2 regions of the Yersinia entomophaga genome follow, and region 2 is predicted to be linked to the other one. Evidence: predicted binding sites of a transcription regulator. Region 2 holds the regulator's gene; the other holds the start of a gene.

Region 1 (8,235 bases), 460 kb from region 2:
CCTGCATTAAGCGTTAGTGAACCAGACCAAACTCCCCACTGGCTATTTTTTGCCAGTACCAGATCGCTGCCAAAACCGTCCAGCGCGGTGAGCTGGAATGGGAAATCAGGATTGATATCAATCAGCAGGTTACGGCTGGCGGATAGCTTATTGATCTGTACTGCTGCTAGCCAGCTCGGTAGTGGCTTTTGCCAGAGCTGCCGCCAGTTTTCCGGCAACGTATATTCTAGAGAAACAATCGCCAGCTCATTAAGCTGTAACTGATGATTGGCTCGGTTCCAGTTACCGGTAGCTCGGATCAGCCCGTTTTGCCAGCGGGTAGAAAATTGTTTAATCGCCGCACCGTTATCGGAAAGTTCCAGCGTCAGCATAGGGTCGATCAGATGGATATCACCCTTGATAATATCCCCCGCATTAAGCGCTAGCTCGCCGTCGGCGCTACGCCAATCACCTTTTTCAAACGCCACATTCTTTAGCGTGAGATCCAAATCGTTAAACGCCCAGTTATTGCCTTCGACTCGCGCATCGATCAAATCGAAACGTTTAACCGTGACCGGCGGCAGTTGCGTATAGCTATGCCACAGATCGTCCAGCGTCTTCGCGGTTTGCAGGCGCACATTACTGAGACGCAAATGCTCTACCTGCCAGCGGCCATCCTGCTCGCGACTCGCTTCACCGGTCAGTTCCCCTTGGGCGATATTGGCACCGAAGTTAGTGAGTTTAAGCGCCTGTTTGTTTTTTGTACCTTGTACAAAGACATTTTCGAAAGCATTCCCACCGATGGTTAGCTCATCGGCGCTAAGCTGAAATTGGTTGTTCTCACCCAAGCGATCGCCAGCTTTGGGTTGCCACGGAATAATACCGCCAGTGATATTCTTACCTTGAATGCTTGAACCGGGCGAAGCGGTATTTAGCGCCATATTTGCCAGCCGTAGCGTATCGGCCTGAATATTTAACGCTGGGGAAGGCGCGTCCAGATTTAGGCTGCCCTGTTGTAACAGTAGGCTGCGGAAGTGTCGTGGCTCGGTAATTTGACGCCAGCTGAGCCCAAAAACAACCTGCCCAGCGTTAAGAAAGACGGGCTTGTTGGTTTGCGAAATCATGACATCGCTGAAGGTAATCTGCCCCGGCTGAGACCAATCGTGATCGATTTTACCCAGAGATAGCTGATATTGGCTGCTATCGCTCACCCAGCGGCTGAGGTTTTTAGCTCCCCAACTGGTTTGCAACAGTAAATAAGCGATGGCTACCAGCAACATCAGGAGCAGTAACAGCGTCAGGAGTACTTTTCCGATAGTTTTCATCTGGTAAATCTCAGTCTGTTGGCGTGAAGTTATCTCCGTTTATGCCGCAATTCGACCCTGACCTCAATAGACAATCCTTTAATCAGGAATAAAAAATGGTCAATGCTGCAATAGCATCGACCATTTGGATTTATTTATGGGGGTCACTTCCAGGGAAGCTACTTTTCCTGCGGGAAGATCAGATTCAGCACGATAGCGGTGATGCCACCGGCGGCAATGCCCGAAGACAGCAAGGTTTTAATCCAATCAGGAGCAAACTGTAGAATCAGCGGTTGCTGAGCCACGCCCATACCTACCGCCAATGAAAGAGCCATAATCATAATCGCCCGACGATTTAGGGTTTCGCGAGAGACAATGCGTACGCCGGATGCGGCAATAGTGCCGAACATGACGATGGTCGCGCCGCCTAATACTGGCTCAGGGATATGCTGTACAAAACCGGCTACCGCAGGGAACAGGCCCAACAGAATCAGCATCAGAGCAACGACAAACCCCACGTAACGGCTGGCTACGCCGGTGAGCTGAATAACGCCGTTATTCTGACCGAAGCATGAATTTGGGAAGGTATTGAAGATGGCTGAAACCATTGAATTCAAACCGTTCGCCAATACGCCGCCTTTCAAACGCTTCATATATAGCGGGCCGCTGACCGGTTGTTCGGAAACGTCAGAAGTGGCAGTGATATCACCGATTGTTTCCAGTGAAGTCACCATAAAGATCAGCATCAGCGGAATCAATAGGTTCCAGTCAAAGGATAAACCGTAATAAAACGGCGTTGGAATGGTTATTAGAGCCGTTTCGGCAGCAGGTTGGCTGGCTGGCAGCATATCCATAGCCCAAGCCAACAGATAGCCAACGGCCATTGCTATGACTAATGAAGCAACGCGCAGGTACGGATTGCGCTGACGGTTTAGCAGGATAATAACGACCAACACCGCGCCGGCGAGTAATAAGTTTTTCGGTGAGCCAAAGGTATGATCGCTCATCGCGCCATATCCGCCACCAATGGATGTCAGGCCAACCTGAATCAGCGATAGGCCGATAATCATCACGACAATGCCGGAAACCAACGGCGTAATAATGCGACGAGCCAAATGCAAAACGCGAGATAGCAGGATCTCGGTGCAAGACGCGACCATTAGCGTACCAAACAGCGCGGCCATCATGGTCGGGATATCGGCACCGCCATTTTTCAACGCCAGCCCGCCCATAATCAGCGGAGAAACAAAGTTGAAACTGGTGCCCTGAATCGATAACAGACCAGAACCCACGGGTCCCCAGGTTTTTATTTGTAAAATAGAGGCGAGTCCTGACGCAAATAGGGACATACTAATAATTCGCTGGGTATCCTGCGCCGGTAAACCTAAAGCCTGGCAGATAAGCAGCGCGGGAGTGATCACCGCCACAAACATGGCTAATAAATGCTGACAAGCGGCAAATAGGGTTTGTGGCAACGGTGGACGATCTTCCAATCGGTAAATCAGTTCGCTGGGTGCATTAGTATGAGAGGCCGGCCGTGAGGTCTTTAGCTCGGCGGATTGCGTGGTCATGGGTTGGCATTCCAGAATCGGCAAAGGGGGCATTTTAATGATCCGCTTCACAAAAGCAATCGGTTGCGCTTCGATTTTTTCAAAATACGCATTTGTTGCCTGCTCGCATTTTTATCTCACCAAACTTGTAATTCTCAGCGTTTTTTTTTCTAATCCACCCTAACCTGCTTTGGCGTTTTTTAAGGATTCGGCTAACGTCATATTTTTATTAGATATTTTAATTACATGGAGTACCAGGATGTTTCATCTCGATACCTATGGCACGCTCGTAGCGGCCACACTGGTTCTGTTACTAGGGCGTAAACTCGTACAATCGGTTCCCTTCCTAACTAAATATACAATTCCCGAACCTGTTGCCGGTGGTTTGCTGGTAGCTCTGCTGTTATTGCTGGTGCAAAAAACTCTTGGCTGGGAAATCAGCTTTGATATGTCCCTCAAAGATCCGCTAATGCTGACTTTCTTTGCCACCATAGGCTTGAACGCGAATCTGGCCAGCCTGCGTGCCGGCGGGAAAGCGTTAAGCGTATTCGTTTTTGTGGTAGTCGGCCTGCTATTAATGCAGAACGCCATCGGTATCGCGTTAGCGAAGCTGATGGGGCTAGATCCTTTGATGGGCCTATTGGCGGGTTCTATCACGCTTTCCGGTGGTCACGGAACCGGTGCGGCGTGGAGTAAACTGTTCGTCGAGCGTTATGGTTTTGAAAATGCTACCGAAGTAGCAATGGCTTGTGCCACATTCGGCCTGGTTTTAGGTGGATTGATCGGCGGCCCTGTGGCCCGTTATCTGGTGAAGCATTCTTCTACGCCGGATGGAAAACCGGAAGATAGCGAGCTGCCATCTGCATTTGAAAAACCATCTACTGGCCGTCTGATTACGCCGTTGGTGATGGTCGAAACCATTGCGATGATTGCCATTTGTTTGATGGCAGGGCATCACATTGCAGCCTTGCTACAGGGCACAATGTTTGAATTACCGACCTTTGTTTGCGTGCTGTTTGTTGGCGTGATCCTTAGCAACGGTCTGGCTATGGTTGGCTTTTACAAGGTGTTTGACCGTGCGGTTTCCGTGCTGGGTAACGTCAGTTTGTCGCTGTTTTTGGCAATGGCGCTGATGAGCCTCAAACTTTGGGAGCTGGCTTCCCTGGCTTTACCAATGCTGGTTATTCTGGTGGTTCAGGCGTTGGCGATGGCGCTATACGCAATCTTTGTGACTTACCGAGTGATGGGTAAAAACTATGATGCGGCTGTGTTGGCTGCGGGTCACTGTGGTTTCGGCTTAGGCGCGACGCCGACGGCAATCGCTAATATGCAGGCGATTACCGATCGTTTCGGCCCTTCTCATTTGGCATTCTTGGTTGTGCCAATGGTTGGTGCTTTCTTCATCGATATCGTCAATGCGATTGTGATAAAACTTTATCTGTTGCTGCCAATATTCCCAGCAGTTGCGGGCTAAAGTCGGTGTTTAAAGGGAAAGCCGCAATGGCTTTCCCTTATAATATTTAAGCGTTGGTGTAGCGAGATCGCTCTGGCAGCCAACGTTCAATCAGCGCTTTTGCACTTTCAGGATATTGCTGTTGAAGGTGACGGGCAATGCGCTGAACCTCAGGCAACATAGCCTGATCTCTCATTAAATCAGCAACTTTGAACTCTGCACTACCGGTTTGCCGCGTACCTAATAATTCGCCGGGGCCGCGTATTTCCAAGTCTTTCTGCGCAATAACAAACCCATCGTTACTGTCTCGTAAAACCTGCAAGCGCATTTGAGCCGTTTTACTGAGCGGAGTTTTATACAGCAGCACACAGTGAGAGGCCACTGCACCGCGCCCGACCCGACCACGCAGCTGGTGCAACTGAGCTAAACCGAGGCGCTCCGGGTTATCAATAATCATCAGGCTGGCGTTAGGGACATCGACACCCACTTCAATCACCGTGGTTGCAACCAGCAGCTGCAATTCCCCTTGTTTGAATGATTGCATAACCGATTGTTTTTCCGCGGCTTTCATTCGGCCATGTACTAAACCGACTTTTATCTCCGGCAGGGCTGCTTTCAACTCCTCGCAGGTCACTTCCGCTGCTTGCGCTTCCAGTAATTCTGATTCTTCAATCAACGTGCAGACCCAATAAGCCTGACGGCCTTCTTCCAGACAGGCGTTTTTCACCCTGGCAATAATATCGCTGCGCCGGGTATCCGGAATGGCAACGGTAGTGACCGGCGTTCTTCCCGGAGGTAATTCATCAATAACCGAAGTATCTAAATCAGCATATGCGGTCATCGCCAATGTGCGAGGAATTGGGGTGGCGGTCATAATCAACTGATGAGGATGGAAACCTTGTTCCTCGCCTTTTTCCCATAACGCCAAACGCTGATGAACACCAAACCGATGTTGTTCATCAATAATAACCAGCGCCAGCCCTGAGAACTGCACCTGTTCCTGAAAGATAGCGTGAGTACCCACCACCATGGAAACCCGTCCACTGGCAACGGCTTCCTGCTGTGCCAGCCGCGCCTTGCCTTTCTGTTTACCAGCCAGCCAGCCGACTTCCAGCCCCAGTGGTTCGAACCACTGACGGAAGGTATTTGCGTGCTGTTCTGCTAATAATTCCGTCGGTGCCATCAGCGCGACCTGCTTGCCATGAGCGATAGCCCGCAGCGCCGCCAGAGCGGCAACCAGTGTTTTACCCGAGCCCACGTCACCCTGAATCAATCGCATCATGGGGAAAGGGTTAGTCAGATCTTGTTCAATTTCACCCACAACCCTTTGTTGAGCAGAGGTTGGTTTAAAGGGGAGATTAGCCAGAAAACGTTGTTTTAGCTGTTCTTCAGCGAGCAACGGCAAAGCCTTGTAGCTTTGTGCTCCCGCCCGTACAGCCAGCATACTGAGATTATGAGCCAGCAGTTCTTCCAATATTAATCGGCGCTGTGCCGGATGTTTCCCTTGCTCCAGATCGGTTAACTGAATATCTGCTGGTGGGCGATGCAGGGTATGAATAGCATCTGGCAAACTGATAAGCGTGCGGCTGAGTTCCTGCGGCAGTAACTCTGCGATAGCGCTGATATCAAGTAAGGCTAGTGCCTGATCGATGAGCTTACGCAGCGTTGCCTGACGAATACCTTCAGTCGTGGGATAAACTGGAGTCAGAGACTCTTGTAATTCAATACCCGTATTTTCTCCATGTACTCGATATTCCGGATGAATGATTTCCGGCCCGTGGTTGCCGCGCTTAGCTTCTCCATAGGCGATAACATGCTTGCCGGGGGACAGGCTGTTTTTCATCGCAGCGTTAAAATTGAAGAAGCGTAGGGTAAGAATACCGCTGCCGTCGCTTATCTGACAGGTCAGCATTCGACGGCGGCCAAAGCTAATATCAGAGCGCAGCACTTCGCCTTCCACGGTTGCAAAAATGCCAGGTAGCAGGTCACCGATACGATAAAGGCGGGTGCGGTCTTCGTAACGCAGAGGTAGATGGAGCAACAGATCCTGAATGGTTTCCAGCCCCATTTTCGCCAACTTGCCAGCCTGACTTGCGCCAACGCCGGAGAGTGTACTCAGGGGAACGGCATCGAGCAGGTGGCCTTTCATTTACGACTCCGTTGCTTGCATAGCAGACCACCATTGCGGCTCGGCAATAATCTGGCCATGCTCATCGATATGAGGAGGAGGCAGACCCTTGCGTTTGGCAACCTGTGCCAAAACCGGATAACCGCCTTCGAACAGCAGCCGTTGCTGCTCATCTTTATCCAACACGCTAGCTGCACGCTGATACATTCCGGCATTTTGCCGCTGTCGCTGAGCTTCGTACAGAATCAACGCAGAGGCAACGGAAACGTTTAGAGATTGCACCATCCCGATCATCGGAATAATGATATCGCGATCGGCCAGCGCTAAGGCCTCTTTTGAAATACCGGTTTTTTCCTGCCCCATCAGAATACAGGTTGGGCGAGTGTAATCAATTTCTCTGAAATCAACGGCGTTATCAGAAAGATGTGTCGCCAGAATCTGCATACCCTGGGTTTTGAAATGTTGGACCGCACCGCTAATTTCGGGATGTGTTTTAACCTGAACCCAACTATTGCTGCCAGCGGCAGCAGACAGCAGGGTATTCATTTCTGCGGTGGGCCAAATTGCATGGATTTGATGAATGCCTACGGCATCAGCGGTACGAATGATTGCGGAAACATTGTGGGGTTTATGTACTTGCTCCAGACAGACGGTTAAATCCGGCTGTCTGGTGGCAAGCATTTCACAAATCCGCGCATAGCGTTGGGGATTCATAGGCCTTAATTGCGGTTACGGCTGACTTTGACTACGTCCGGCATGATACGAATTTTACGCATAATATTCGCCAAATGGATACGATCTCGCGTTGTCAGGCGAATAAAGGCGCTGTAGATTCGGCCATCTTTCTCTTCGGTATTCATACTCTGAATGTTTGATTCAGCCGCATTAATAGCCGCAGTTAGGTTAGCCAGAGCGCCTTGCTGATTGAACATGTCGACTTTAATTTCGGCAATAAATTCTTGCTCGGTGACTTTATCCCATTCAACCGCCATGAATTTCTCTGGCTCTTTCTGATAGCCACGGATATTCCGACAGGATTCATGGTGAATCACCAAGCCTTTGCCTGGGCTAATATGCGCAATGATCGGGTCGCCCGGAATAGGTCTGCAACACTTAGCGAAGGTAATCAACACACCATCAGCGCCTTTAATTGGCAGTTTTCTGGTGCCTGACGCGGCGATATTAGCAGGGTCACCCAGTAGATTTTTCGCAACCACTACGCTCATGGCATTGCCTAAACCGATTTCAGCCAGCAGATCGTCTACCGATGCCAGTTTCATGCGATCCAGTTCGTGCTGGATATTTTCCGGAGAAATATCTGCCAACTTACGGCCATTGCCCAAAGCGTGATTCAGTAAACGTCGGCCAAGGCTAACGGACTCATCGCGTTTCAGGTTTTTCAGCAACTGACGAATTTTGGCCCTGGCTTTTGAACTCACAACAAAATTCAGCCATGCAGCGTTAGGGCGGGCTCCCGGAGCGGTAATAATCTCAACGGTTTGGCCGCTGCTAAGCGCCTGCGAAAGAGGGTAAGGCTGGCGGTCTACACGGGCACCGACGCAGGCATGGCCAATGTCGGTGTGTACCGCGTAGGCGAAGTCTACCGGCGTTGCGCCCGCCGGTAGTTCGACGATGCGACCTTCTGGGGTGAAAACGTAAATTTCATCGGGGAACAGATCGGATTTTACGCTTTCGATAAATTCAAATGAGCTGCCCGCGCTTTGCTGTAATTCCAGCAGGCTCTGCATCCAGCGCTGGGCGCGGATTTGAGCCGTGGTGCCGGATTCGCCCTGTTCTTTATAAGCCCAGTGTGCGGCAACA
Region 2 (8,235 bases):
TTGCGCGGATTGATTCAATATCAAACGCTCATCGCTTTAATCAATTCGAGCCAAATTCTCTTCGCTTTTTTGTTTGCTATGACTTGTCCAGATGACTCAATAGATTATCTCTATTACATTCAGTATCCATAAAAAATTTTAATTTTTTCTACTCACTTTATATCCGCTACTAGAAATATTTTATTTAATCTATTAAATATCGCTTTAAAATAAATAAAACTCACATATGGAATAACAAAAAAATATCAAATTAGAACTCATAAATTAGATCAAAAAATGATGGAAATAAGAAAAGAATTAAAAGTCACCACCACAACATCACAAACAAAGATCCCTCCTAGACAACAAAATAATAGCGTGATAATTTTGGCGGGATATTATTCATTAAGATAGCAGGATGTTATTCATATAAGTTAATACAATACATCACACAGATAGCATTCTTGATATCAACTAAAACAGCTCCAACGCCAATAAAGCGCAGTACAGTGAACTCAAGCCGGTTACAACTACAGCGCAGATGCACCACAACCTGTGGAACTCCGTAGTCTTACGGTCATAAACGTTTCTTCACGAGGAGGCATACGTAAGCAGGATATATGCTGGGAAATAGTGATAATTAATCAATGAATAAATCTGTGGAAATCATACTGGCAATACCAAAACAATAATCAATTGGCGCAGAGAATAGTAAAAACACGATTACCTCAGCGTGACTCAATATCTTGAAGAAACATTAACCAATAGAATTCACCTCTACCGGGTGATTTTTATTTCCCTGATACGACACAGTTAATCTATTTAATGGATCATTTAATTCTATGGATAAAAAACATATTAAAAATCAGATTTTCTCATGCAATGAGACAACGGCAATAATCCACTCCCCTTTAGCTAAAATATCGGCGTTTATTATTCTTACCTGCGGCGTTTCTGGCAGCACCTCCGTTCTGGCCGAATACGCGGAATTGGTTAGCGGTGATCAGGTTGTTAGAACAGGAGATGTTATTGATTCAGGCGATCGGCAAGCAGTGGAAAATGGCGGTAAAAGCCAAGACGCGACAATAAATCAACGGGGCGTACAAATTGTTCGCAAACACGGTACAACATATGGAACGACTATAAATAAGGATGGAGTCCAGAGCCTGTATGGCAATGGAATCGCCGACTTCACCACCATTAATCCCGGTGGAGAACAAGAGATTGGGTTCAGAGGTCTGGCTAAAAAAACCAAAATAAACGGCGGCACACAAACAATCCATGATGCGGGATTTTCCGCATATGCGGTGATCGAGCAAGATGGAACGCAGTCTATCCAAAATGAAGGGTTAGCCTACGGTACGACCATTGAAAGCGGAAATCAGCATGTGGCAAAAGGAGGTACAGCCGCTCACAGCACGGTAAAAGGCCGCGGCAGACTGAACGTAAGCGCCGGTGGCCGGCTTACGGGTAAAACACTCATCCTTGAACAGGGAACGTTAAACTTTACAGCCGAAAGCTCAGAGGATGTTTTACGCAATGACGGGCAACTGATATTTCAACGCGATGATTACACTCTGGATTTTGGCTTAGGCGGGAGCGGCTCCAGCGCTGTGGTACAAAATAGTCCCGGCAACACATTAACCCTGACCCAACCGAGCCACTACTTCTCGGAAACAATAATCAAGCAAGGTACCGTTAAAGCCGCAGAAAAACATGTACTCAGCCCAAACTCTCAGTTTGCAATCCATTCTAATGCGACTCTGGACTTAGGCGGTTTTGATCAAAAGCTTATCGCCCTAAATAATAACGGGACAGTCAATTTCGGCCATTCAGATAAAAGGGGGACGACATTAATCGTCACCGGTGACTACAGCAGTCACTTTGGTCTGTTGCACATGAACGCGACGTTGGCAGGCGACAGCTCCCTTGGCGATAAGCTTATTGTGGAAGGTAATACGTCAGGCCATACGTACGTACAGGTGAACAATCTGGGCGGCAGTGGCGCAAAAACGCTTAATGGCATTGAGTTAATTACTGTAGCGGGCATGTCTGACGGTGTATTTGTTAAAAACAGCCGTATTGTGGCAGGCAGTTATGAATATGACTTACACAGAGGTTCGGGGGATAACCAATCGAATTGGTATCTCAGTAGCAACATGACTGATGACCATACGATAGGAGTCGACGACGTCGAAGCTGAAGAAAGTAGCCTCGATACCCCGCTGGCCCCCATTCCCACACTCACCGATGACGATGAGCTAATCGATGACAATGAGCTAACGGACGAAGAGCCAGAAACAAGCAGCCCAGACACCCCGCACGTTGTCGATCCTGAAATAAGTGTCTCTGAAATAAATGATAATGATATTGACGCATTACCTATCACAGATCCGGAAATAAACAATCCCAATACCACTCCCGTGTCAGAGATACCCAGCATTCCCGCCGGGTCTGATGCAGATCCTGATGTGGATACGAATGTCATGACCTTACGCCCGGAAGCCGCAGCCTACGGCGCCAATCTGTCTGCAGCGAATAATCTGTTTATAACGAGTCTGAATGACCGTTTAGGCGAAACACACTACACAGACGTACATACGGGAGAACGGAGAGCCACCAGCATGTGGCTGCGTAATGAAGGCGGACACCAACGCACCCGCGAATCGCAGGGGCAACTGAGCAGCCTGACTAATCGCTATGTTGTGCAACTGGGAGGCGATATTGCCCAATGGAGTGATAATGCCTGGGGGCATTTCCGGTTGGGGATTATGGCTGGTTACGGCAACAGCAAAAGTAAAACCGAATCCCGAGTCTCCGGTTATAACGCTCGTTCCTCCATCGACGGCTATAGCACCGGTTTATACAGCACTTGGTATGCCAACAGCGAAGAAAAAAGCGGTTTGTATTTAGACAGTTGGGTCCAATATAGCTGGTTTAACAACAGTATTAGCGGGCAGGAACTGGCAACCGAAAGGTACAAATCCAAAGGTCTGACCGCATCAGTGGAAAGCGGTTATACCTTCAAGCTCGCGGGAAACATGGCCAGAAATGCCGCGTACTTTATTCAGCCCAAAGCACAAATGATCTGGATGGGCGTCAAAGCCGATGAACACAAAGAGGAAAACGGCAGCTATATATCCGGTGTCGGTCAGGGGAACATCCAAACCCGTCTGGGGGTGAAAGCCTTTATGAACGGCTACAGCGATTTGGATAAAGGTAACAATAGGATTTTCCAACCTTTTATCGAAGCCACCTGGCTCCACAATACCAAAAGCTTCGGTACGACCTTGGATAGCATGACGGTACAACAGAGTGGAACAGCCAATATTGGCGAGCTGAAATTGGGCGTTGAAGGTCACATCAGTGAAAAGCTTGGCCTGTGGGGGAATGTTGGCCAGCAGATAGGTGGACAGGGATATAGCGATACCGCCGTCATTTTAGGCGTCAAATATCAATTTTGATCCATGAGTCACTCATCAACATTCTGGTAATCAAACCAATATCGGTTGTTCAGTATAGAACTCTCTAATCAGCGGCAATAAAAATGGGTGGCCTTGGCCACCCATTTTTTACGTTCTAACTTATCAGATAATCGCGCGCTTATTCAGCCGCCTGATCTTCCTGTGAACGGTATTTGTCAGCGGTTTCTTTTAATAATTGCTGCAATTCGCCACGTTGATACATTTCGATCATAATGTCGCAGCCGCCGATTAACTCACCGTCGATCCACAGCTGTGGGAAAGTTGGCCAGTTAGCGTATTTTGGCATTTCAGCGCGAATATCCGGGTTTTGCAGGATATCCACATAGGCAAAACGTTCACCACAGGCAGACAGCGCCTGTACAGCCTGAGCGGAAAAACCGCAGCTAGGCAATTTAGGCGAGCCTTTCATGTACAGCAGGATTGGGTTCTCTGCTACCTGGCGCTGAATTTTTTCAATCGTTGTCATCTCTTGCTTCCTCAAGCCATATTATGGCTAACACTGACGTCATTGCGCTTAGCCGTAATAACAATCTATTTGTTGCGTTCAGGTTATTGTAACGACTGTGGCGCCCCGAATAAAACGCCATTTTTTGCAGGGTTTTATCACATCGCGCCTATCTGAATAGGCTCCGCTACATAAATACTCATTGAGAATAACATTTTTACTTCAGCAAATTCAGGAATATCTTTTATAGCCCCCGATTCCAGGATGAAAGCTAACACTATGACAAATGGTTATTTATGACGCATTAGCTGCATAAAAAGGCGGCAATTGACAAGCCATTAACGTTTTCTCACAAAATCTATTAGAATCATATAGCTCTCCGCTTTTTTATACGGCGAGTTTCAGCAATACTGTGAGTCTTCCATCATCCATTTCAGGGTCAAGGTTGGTAGCGTTATTATGCGTTTATTCTTCACGCTCTTTGTGCTGCTGTTTACCCAGCTATTTTTAAATCTGGCACATGCTTCGCCGCAGGCGCGCGTATCTGCCGACCAGAAAAAAAGCCATGTGAGTCAGGCTAGCCCTGACGATCGCAAAAAACGGAAAGTCGATAATAAAAGCAGCAGTAAGAAAGTTAAGCCAGTGACCCAAATTAAAAAGAAAGTTACGGCTAAAACCGCGGCTAAATCGACGACGGGTAAAGTAAGCAAAACCAAAACAACCGCCAACGCGAAAACCTTAACCCAAAAGAAAAGCGTTACGGCTAAAAAAAACGTTACCCGTAAAGAAACGAAAGTGGCTTATGGGCGACATCGAAATAGCACGAGCAAAAAAGCAGCGGCAGAATTACTCGCGAATAACAAACTAAAACTCAGTCCGGCACATAAAAAGCGCTATCAGCACGCCAAACAGACGGCGATGAGTAAGCTGATGAAACAAGTTGGGAAACCCTATCGCTGGGGGGGATCTTCGCCGAATACCGGGTTTGACTGTAGCGGACTCATTTATTATGCCTACAAAGATGTGGTCAGAATAAAAATGCCGCGCACCGCGAATGAAATGTACCACCTGCGCGATGCCGCGCCGGTTAAACGCGCAGAGCTGGAAAGTGGCGATCTGGTGTTCTTCAATATTGCTAATCGCGGCGTCGCCGATCACGTTGGAGTTTATTTAGGCAACGGGAAATTTATCCAGTCTCCGCGTACCGGCGAAGAAATTCGCATCAGTATGTTAGATAACGATTACTGGCAAGGCCATTACGTTGGGGCGCGCCGCGTCGTGACCCCTAAAACTATTCGCTAAAACTATTTGCTAAACGTACTCGTTAAAATCATGCTCTCAAACTTTCGCTCCGCCGGTTTATTGGCCGTCGGAGCGTTTCTACCCGGCTCTCAGCCCCTGTGTTCCACCAATCGAATAACCCATCGCCAATCACTTTAACTCTGTGTGGTTAAACCTGGTTTTCCAGTGGGAAATTGATAATATTGATACCCATAACAACTATATGACAATTATTTATCCGCTCGTCGCCACCGGGATCGCCCTGGCGCATCCGGTGATTTGATGGGCAAACACCCTGAGTCATCCCGAAAGGAGAAAGCAATGTCTTTTGAATTACCTGCACTGCCTTATGCAAAGAACGCCCTTGAGCCTCATATCTCGGCAGAAACGCTGGATTATCACTACGGCAAGCACCACAACACCTACGTGGTAAACCTGAATAATTTGATTAAAGATACCGAGTTTGCTGGTCAATCGCTGGAAGAGATCGTAAAAACCTCCACTGGCGGTATCTTCAATAACGCCGCTCAAGTATGGAATCACACCTTCTACTGGAACTGCCTGGCGCCAAACGCCGGTGGCGAACCGAAGGGCGCAGTAGCCGAAGCGATCGCCGCATCTTTTGGGTCTTTCGCGGAGTTCAAACAACAGTTTACCGATGCTGCCGTGAAAAACTTTGGCGCGGGTTGGACCTGGCTGGTGAAAAAACCGGACGGCTCGCTGGCGATCGTGAGCACTTCTAATGCAGCAACGCCGCTAACCACTTCGGATAAACCATTGCTGACTGTCGATGTGTGGGAGCACGCTTACTATATCGATTACCGCAATGCGCGGCCGACTTATCTGGAAAACTTCTGGGCGCTGGTTAACTGGGCGTTCGTAGAGAAAAATCTGGCCTGATTAGCTGGCTAATATCAAGGGCGGATAACGGCTCCGCCCTTCTCGCTCAAAATCTGTACAGCTCTAAAACAGTCAGGGTTTAGTTCATTACCGCTGTAAAGCTAAAGATCATAATCACTGCCAACGAACCAATAGTAGTAATCAATGACATTTTCAGATCAGTATCCATATAAACTCCTCAGTCGGTTAATTTGGGTGGATAAAGGCACATAGTTAGTGTGTAAAACGATTTTCCCACAGTTCGAGAATAAAATCTTGTTATCATTACTCACTTTATAACGTTGATTAGATCTTTCACTTTTTCTTTAAATCGGCCAAAATCCGCAGTTCATTACTGCGTACCGACCAATAACGCCTAAAAACCCCTTTCAGACTAGCGCGCTGACGAAAATAACCAGCGGAACTGATGATATCTGTCTGAAAGGGTTCGAACAACGCAGGCAAACGATTAACATAATACTTACCTGCTGTAACAGGTCAGTTTAGGAGTCATTCTTTTTATGGCAACGATTAAAGATGTGGCCAAACGCGCGGGCGTTTCCACCACCACCGTTTCGCACGTCATCAATAAAACACGTTTCGTCGCCGAAGACACCAAGGCCGCCGTGTGGGCCGCCATTAAAGAGCTGCACTATTCGCCCAGTGCCGTCGCACGAAGCCTGAAAGTCAATCACACTAAATCGATTGGTTTGCTAGCCACTTCCAGCGAAGCACCCTATTTTGCGGAAGTGATCGAAGCGGTAGAAAATAGCTGCTATAGCAAAGGCTATACGCTGATTTTGTGTAACTCTCATAATAATCTGGATAAGCAGAAAGCGTATCTGGCTATGCTGGCGCAAAAACGCGTCGACGGTTTGCTGGTAATGTGTTCCGAGTATCCAGAGCAACTGTTGGGCATGCTGGAAGATTATCGCAATATTCCGATGGTAGTCATGGATTGGGGCACCGCGCGCGGCGATTTTACCGACTCCATTATTGATAATGCCTTTGAAGGCGGTTATTTGGCTGGCCGTTATCTGATTGAACGCGGTCATCGCGATATTGGAGCCATTCCGGGGCAACTGGCTCGCAATACTGGCGGTGGGCGTCATCAGGGCTTTATCAAAGCGTTGGAAGAAGCCAATATTAAACTGCGTGATGAATGGGTGGTTCAAGGGGATTTTGAACCGGAATCCGGTTATAAAGCCATGCATCAAATCCTAACGCAGAAACATCGCCCAACCGCGGTATTCTGCGGCGGCGATATTATGGCTATGGGCGCTATTTGTGCTGCCGATGAATTAGGTTTACGCGTTCCGCAGGATATTTCGGTGATCGGATATGACAATGTGCGAAATGCGCGCTATTTCTCACCGGCACTGACCACTATTCATCAGCCAAAAGAACGTTTGGGCGAAAGCGCCTTTGCAATGTTGCTGGATCGCATTGTCAGCAAACGTGAAGATCCCCAAACCATTGAAGTACATCCAAAACTGGTTGAACGCCGTTCTGTTGCTGATGGTCCTTTCCGCGATTATCGTCGTTAAAACCGCTGTGGGAAGCCGTTTAGCCCGTTGAAACGGCTTCCCGCGTGTTTTCTACACCGTCCCCCGCTCGCAGCCATTCGGCATTCAGCGTTTCCGTATCCCCAAGGTACTCCAGCAGCCACGCCATAGCGGGCGAATGGTTGTTTTGCTCCCAGCTCAGGCAGCAAGGGCTATCTGGCAAGGGCTGAGCCAGCGTAATAATCACCAGTTTCCCCTGTTTGGCCAGCGGCTCGACGCGATGCGCCGGAACCATACCAATACATAAACCGTCACACAGACAGTCAATGCCCGTTTGCCAATCCGGTGCCACCAGCCGTCGCTGGTTGTCCAGCGTCCAGGTATCGCGCTTCGGCAGATTACGGGCAGTGTCCTCAATGCAGAGCGAAGGGTAAGGCCGCAGCTGATCGTCGGTCAAAGGGCCGCTCTGAGATGCCAGCGGATGAGTGGCACTGACCACGCAGTGCCAGTTCATAAACCCCATATCACGGAAGGTAAAGCGCCCACCGACTGGCACCGCACGCGTCGCACCAATAGCCACATCGGCACGACCATCCGCCAGCGCATCCCACACGCCGTTGAATACCTCAAAATGCACCCGCAGTTCGATATCGGGGAAATG

What was found. The regulator PurR, encoded in region 2, represses purine synthesis genes. The targets are predictions, from matches to a motif close to CANGCAAACGTTTGCNTG.
Positions count from the first base shown of each region.
Region 1: a site for PurR is predicted at 2,907-2,924, ahead of PL78_RS08150 (nucleobase:cation symporter-2 family protein). Genes of this name have one in related genera too.

Region 1 covers NZ_CP010029.1:1,781,681-1,789,915, reverse strand. Annotated here, with positions in the region: gene PL78_RS08155 (AsmA family protein) at 1-1,304, opposite strand, end outside; gene PL78_RS08150 (nucleobase:cation symporter-2 family protein) at 1,463-2,854, opposite strand; gene gltS (sodium/glutamate symporter) at 3,093-4,307, shown strand; gene recG (ATP-dependent DNA helicase RecG) at 4,354-6,435, opposite strand; gene trmH (tRNA (guanosine(18)-2'-O)-methyltransferase TrmH) at 6,436-7,128, opposite strand; gene spoT (bifunctional GTP diphosphokinase/guanosine-3',5'-bis pyrophosphate 3'-pyrophosphohydrolase) at 7,134-8,235, opposite strand, start outside.
Region 2 covers NZ_CP010029.1:1,319,572-1,327,806, forward strand. Annotated here, with positions in the region: gene PL78_RS05920 (autotransporter outer membrane beta-barrel domain-containing protein) at 822-3,443, shown strand; gene PL78_RS05925 (Grx4 family monothiol glutaredoxin) at 3,583-3,930, opposite strand; gene PL78_RS05930 (C40 family peptidase) at 4,369-5,211, shown strand; gene sodB (superoxide dismutase [Fe]) at 5,512-6,090, shown strand; gene cydH (cytochrome bd-I oxidase subunit CydH) at 6,170-6,259, opposite strand; gene purR (HTH-type transcriptional repressor PurR) at 6,591-7,616, shown strand; gene punR (DNA-binding transcriptional activator PunR) at 7,636-8,235, opposite strand, start outside.